2 regions of the Terribacillus saccharophilus genome follow, and region 1 is predicted to be linked to the other one. Evidence: riboswitches for the same ligand, from Rfam matches in the RefSeq annotation. Region 1 holds a riboswitch; the other holds the start of a gene.

Region 1 (3,196 bases):
GTACAGTGACAATATCATCCGCACGGTGGGCATGGACGCGAAGAGGGATTTCTTTATTCAATACCTTTTCGATATGTTCTAATCCAAGGTTTCTAGCTGCTTTACCAGCTTTGCGATCTTCCATATATGTTTGTGCCTCAATAAATTTTTCACGAAGAATGGCTGCGATTCCCATTCTGGTTGTCGGCATTCTTCCTTTATCACCGTGGAACCGTTTTGGATTTTCACCTGTTGCTGCTTTTAGACCAGAAGGATTGCGAATGACCATGTCATCCACGATTGTCCCAGTCGTCTTTAACACACACATTTCCCCGCCAATTACATTGGCACTTCCAGGCATCACTTGGACTGTCGTAACACCTGACCGTCTCGCATCTTCAAATCCTCTATCCAGTGGGTTTATCCCATCAATTGCGCGCACCTGTGGCGTGGCTGCAGCGCTCGTTTCATTAAAGTCATGTCCTTCTTTTCCTATTCCTTCTTCATGTACACCTAAATGGGTATGTACATCAATTAATCCTGGAGTAAAGTATGTACCGCTAGCATCAATGATTTCATATCCATCTGGAATGGTGTCTTTTCCTATGGAAGTGAACTTTCCATGCTGTATTAAAATTGTTGTATTCTTGAATGTCTTACCTGTGCCGTCTACTCCAGATACATTTGTTATGGCTTTCATTGGTTTACCTCCAAAAGTTATAAAATATTATCTCTTTTCTGAAAACTAGAATTGGGATCCTGTCTGTTCTCGATTCCTTATAACGATAGTAAGGCATCTCACAAATGTTGTAAATGTAATTCAACCTCATTGCTGGTAGACATTTTATTTGGGTGACTCTTATAAGCAGTTAAATTTAGGAGCTGCTCTGCTAATTGTAAGCCTTGTAAAAACGAATTGTGCATCGTATTCTTCCTTCAAATTACATGTCTACTATTTGTATGGGTTTATAGGTAATAGGAACCAAAAATGTAAGATGATATTGACAGTGATTCTTACAAAAGATAGAATTCGATGTGTAATTTTAACAATTTTATATGATTATTTCTTATCCAGAGAGGTGGAGGGACATGGCCCTGCGAAACCTCAGCAACAGGTCTTTTAAGGACACTGTGCTACATCCATCGGGAATTAATTCTCGAGAGATAAGATGAATAGAGGGTACCTCTCGACGCATCTTTGTCGGGAGGTACTTTTTTTTGTTGGGAGGTGAGCAACAGAAGATTGCTAGATACATAAGGAGGGAGAATTAGAAATATGTATGTCGTCAAAAGACTAGGAATGATGCTGCTGACGATATGGATCATTGTGACTGTTACGTTTGTCATCATGCATAGCATTCCAGGTGACCCATTCGCTTCGGATGCGAAAGCCTTATCACCTGATGTAGTAGAGAATATGCGAGCCAAATATAATTTGGATGAACCATTACTGACACAGTACGGACTTTACTTAAAAGATCTGCTGCTGCTCGACTTCGGGCCTTCGATCCAATCGAAGACGAGGGACGTGAATACACTCATTCAAGAGGGGTTTCTGCCTTCTGCAATGCTAGGAATACAGTCACTGCTTGCAGCGTTAGTCGGAGGTTTATTCCTTGGAATTGTAGCTGCATTATTCCAAAACCGCATGCTGGATTATGTTTCTATGTTCATCGCAATCATTGGAATTTCTGTACCTAGTTTCATTTTAGCGCCTCTATTGATTAAGTATTTAGCCGTAGATAGTGGGTTGCTTCCAGTTGCAGCGTGGGGGACATGGCAACACACAATCCTGCCTACATTCGCACTTGCTGTTGGGCCACTGGCGATTATTGCTAGATTCGTAAGAACAAGTATGCTGGAGGTCCTGAATCAGAATTATATGAAGACAGCTGAAGCTAAAGGTTTGTCAACCTTTGACATCGTTTTCAGGCATGGTATACGTAATGCGCTGATTCCAGTCATATCTTTCATTGGACCGCTATTTGCGGCAATCATCACAGGAACGTTTGTCATAGAAAAGATTTTCGCAATCCCGGGAATAGGTAAATATTTCGTGGATAGCATTTTCAATCGGGACTATCCGGTAATTCTTGGAACGACTATCTTTTATAGTGCAATCTTGATCATCACTCTGTTCGTCCTTGATTTCTGCTATAGACTGATAGATCCGAGAATAAAACTTTCAAGTGAGGCTGATTAAATGGAGCAACTGAATAAAAAGGCATTCCAGCCTCTTGATAGGAGCCGCTACTCGGATACAGCGCAGAACCGACAATACATAGGTCATAGAAAAGAGATCCTGCAAAAGTTAATTTCCAATAAGCTCGCCCTAATTGGAGCTGGTTTGTTGATCCTCATTATCGGGATGGCGATTATAGGACCTGTTTTACAGCCATATTCACCGAGTGAGCAGTCATTGACCGAAGGGAATTTAGCACCGTCATCTGAGCATTGGTTCGGGACAGATGATCTTGGTCGGGATGTTTGGGAACGTGTATGGGCTGGTGCTCGCATATCTCTAACGATCGGAATGGCCGCGGCAGTAATAGATTTATTGATTGGAATCTTAGTAGGCGGTATCGCAGGATATATGGCGGGCCGAAGCAGGTTCGGTGATCGCGTGGATAACCTTCTGATGCGTATCGTAGAGATTTTGTATGGTATTCCATACTTGCTAGTCGTAATCTTACTGATGGTTGTTATGAAACCGGGACTGCTAACGATGATCATTGCCCTGACATTAACCGGCTGGGTAGGAATGGCTCGCATTGTGAGAGGTCAGATTCTCCAATTGAAGCAGCAGGAGTATGTGATGGCTGCTGAAAAACTGGGAACGTCCCATGCACGTATCATTATGAAACACTTGCTGCCGAATATGATTGGCATCATCATTGTCAATCTTACTTTCACAGTACCGCAGGCAATCTTCGCCGAATCCTTTCTCAGCTTCCTAGGACTTGGTGTTCAGTCACCGACAGCGAGCTGGGGGACAATGGCGAATGATGCGCTGAGTGTCATCTTGAGTGGGCAATGGTGGAGATTATTCTTTCCTGCACTACTCATATCACTAACTATGCTTGCGTTCAATGCTTTTGGAGATGGGCTGCAGGATGCATTCGATCAACGGTCTAAGAAATAAGGGGGGCAACATGAGTTTACTGGAACTTAATAATTTGCATGTATCATTCAAGACTCGCCATGGCGAAATAAAAGC
Region 2 (3,196 bases), 750 kb from region 1:
TGCAATAGTTTTTTGACGGCCTGTCGCATCTGTCGCACTGCCGAGTGCTTCCCGGATAACGGCTTCATCATTGATGACGATTTTCCGTGATTCAGAACGGATTCCCGTCGCTTTTTCCAATGCTCTGTCCAAATCATGAATAAGATCATCCACTGACTCAATTCCAACAGACAAGCGTACCAATTCCTCTTTCACTCCCGTAGCAGCGAGCCCTTCTGCATCCAGCTGCAGATGTGTCGTTGATGCAGGATGTATAATCAATGATTTTGCATCTCCGACGTTGGCAACGTGTGACCAAAGTGCAACATTATTGATCAGTGTAGCACCAGCTTTTCTGCCACCCTTAATACCAAAATTAACAATGGAACCAGTACCAAATGGAAGTACTTTCTTTCCTAATTCATAGGATGGATGGCTGCTGAGTCCTGGATAAGCAACCCAATCAACTGCGGGATGCTGCTCAAGATAGTTCGCAAGCTTTTCTGCATTTTGGACGTGGCGTTCAACGCGCAAGTGCAAAGTCTCTAGCCCCTGAATCAGCTGCCATGCATTAAACGGACTAAGCGCAGCGCCTAAATCACGCAGTAATTGCACACGCAATTTTGTACTGAAAGCAAGGGTTCCGAAATCAAATGCATAGCGGATGCCATTGTAGCTCGGATCCGGCTCTGTAAATGTCGGAAATTTCGGTGAATTCCAATCAAACCTGCCTCCGTCAACAATCAATCCTCCAATAGAAGTACCATGACCGCCAATCCACTTCGTCGCACTGTGAACAACAATATCAGCACCTAATGTGATCGGTTTGCTCAAAATAGGTGTAGCAAATGTACTGTCAACGATTAGCGGAATACCCGCATCATGCGCCACTTCGGCTACGGCTTCCACGTCTAGTACATGCAGACTCGGGTTTCCGATAATCTCTGCAAATACAGCCTTCGTTTTGTCTGTAATCGCTGCACGGAAAGCTTCCGGATCAGTTGGGTCGACGAATTTTACGTTGATTCCATAACGCGGAAGTGTCGTTTGGAATAGATTATACGTTCCGCCATATAAGTTGGTCGCTGCTACGATTTCATCTCCAGCTGCAGCCAGATTTAGGATGCTGTAACTGATTGCTGCCATTCCAGAAGCAACTGCAACTGCTGCAACGCCGTCTTCCAGCAATGCAATCCGTTTTTCTAATACATCGACGGTAGGGTTACCAATACGGGAATAAATGTTACCTGGTTCATCCAATGCGAATAGACGCTCAGCATGATCTGTATCATGGAAAAGGTATGAAGTTGTTTGATAAAGCGGTACTGCTCTTGAACCTGTTGTCGGATCTGGTGCTTGACCACCGTGTAATGCTAATGTCTCTGCTTTATATACTTGATCTGTCATTTTGTCATTCCTCCAATTTTTATATAGATGAAAAAAGCAGCTTCCAGTAAGAAGCTGCTGCATAAGCATGAAACTTCTTATCTCTCAAACTCTTTGTTTGCTGGAAGTAGCACCTTCCAAGCATTGCTGCTTGCAGGTTGCCGGGCATCATAGGACCAGTCCCTCCGCCTCTCTTGATAAGTTATTATGAAATTTTCATAGGCTGCTGAAGCACCTCACGGATATGATGTCCCCATTTTTCAAATTCGAGCAGAAAGCCATCATGTCCATAAATTGTTTTAACGTCTATATGACGGGCACCCGGAACTGCCGCTGCAAAGCGTTCAATCTCTTCCGGCGGAAACAGCAGATCTCTGGAGAAGCCGAATGTCAGTACAATCGCTTTTATACTTTGAGCAGCAGACTGCCATCCTCCTCTTCCCCTTCCGATATCATGGCTGTTCATCGCTTCTAATAATGTCACGTAACAATTGGCATCAAAGCGATTGACGAGCTTCTCTCCTTGGTAGTTCAAATATGATTCCACTTCATAAGCTGCATCGTCCCTGCGGGAGGCAGCGCGACGGAAGCGTTCATTATATTGGTGATCAGAGCGGTAAGTAAGCATTCCTACCATCCTTGCAAGTCCGAGACCCGCAGCAGGTGGTTTATCTGCTGTGTAGTTACCATTGTTCCAATCGTGATCGGAAGTGATAGCTGTCTTGGCTAAGTGATTATAGGCAATTGCGTAATCACTTACATAAGGAGTTGCCGCCAAGGGGATCAGCACATCCATGAAATCTGGATACATGACACCCCATTCCAGTACTTGCATTCCTCCTAAAGATCCGCCGATCACAGCCCTTAAATGAGAGATTCCTAGCTTCTCCAATGCAAGGCGCTGAACCGAAACCATGTCACGGATCGTAATAGCAGGAAAAGCTGCCGCATACCTATCACCTGAAACTGGATCTGCCGATAAGGCACTTGTTGTGCCATTGCAGCCGCCCAGCACATTACATGTAATTATTTGATACCGGTCGGTGTCGATAAACCCTCCAGGCTTCAGCAATCCGCTCCACCAGCCTGGAACTGTACCATTACCAGCCGCAAGTTGATCTCCTGTCAGCGCATGGCAGATCAGCACCGTTTCTCCTGATTCGGGTCCGCTTCTTTCATAAGCTACTTCCACCTGTGAAAGGATTTCACCTGATTCAAGCTCGATATCCCCTATTAGAAGTTTTCCGGTTTGGTATGACTGTTGTGACCCCATGTTCCGTACACTTCCTCCCCTCAAAATAAAAAAACCACCCTGAGAGGACAGGGTGGCAATATGTACCGACATGTCTCTCTCATCTCTAAAGTGCATACGCACTTTCAGGAATTAGCACCTTATAAGCATTTCTGCTTGCAGGTTGCCGGGCATCGTCGGGCCAGTCCCTCCGCCTCTCTTGATAAGAGCTTGCTATTTATTTGTTAACAGGATTGTAGCATGGGTTAAAATATGAGTCAACTATAAATTCTGAAATTTCCATTTACGCTGTAAAATCCCCCAGAAATTTGGACGCCCCGCATCAGCTAATGCCAATGCGGGGCTAATAATGTAACTTTTCTATTGTAAGTAGAGGATACCTAATACATCCTCTTGCCGCGGTACTTGTTCCACATGGTAGTTTACACTTAAACGATGCAATCCCTACCTCTATTGCATCCTCACGGCTCCTAGGCCGCTCCAGTCTGAATAAGTACTTCTAATTAAAACTATAGCAGAATGCCAATGATCTTCGATAAAGTTACTTAAACATCGAAGACGTTAACTATCTTATCATGC

Evidence for each region. A riboswitch is a leader RNA that binds a small molecule or an ion and turns the genes downstream of it on or off. The one in region 1 is predicted to bind S-adenosylmethionine.
Region 2: linked by a shared signal. The riboswitch ahead of GZ22_RS16155 (PLP-dependent aspartate aminotransferase family protein) and the one ahead of GZ22_RS12665 (ABC transporter permease) in region 1 are both predicted to bind S-adenosylmethionine.

What each region holds. Positions count from the first base shown of each region.
Region 1 is NZ_CP008876.1:2,502,272-2,505,467, forward strand. Features, by position in the region: gene GZ22_RS12660 (amidohydrolase) at 1-679, opposite strand, end outside; SAM riboswitch class I at 1,044-1,150, shown strand; gene GZ22_RS12665 (ABC transporter permease) at 1,256-2,182, shown strand; gene GZ22_RS12670 (ABC transporter permease) at 2,183-3,121, shown strand; gene GZ22_RS12675 (ABC transporter ATP-binding protein) at 3,132-3,196, shown strand, end outside.
Region 2 is NZ_CP008876.1:3,252,162-3,255,357, reverse strand. Features, by position in the region: gene GZ22_RS16155 (PLP-dependent aspartate aminotransferase family protein) at 1-1,386, opposite strand, end outside; SAM riboswitch class I at 1,461-1,569, opposite strand; gene metX (homoserine O-acetyltransferase MetX) at 1,571-2,638, opposite strand; SAM riboswitch class I at 2,715-2,826, opposite strand.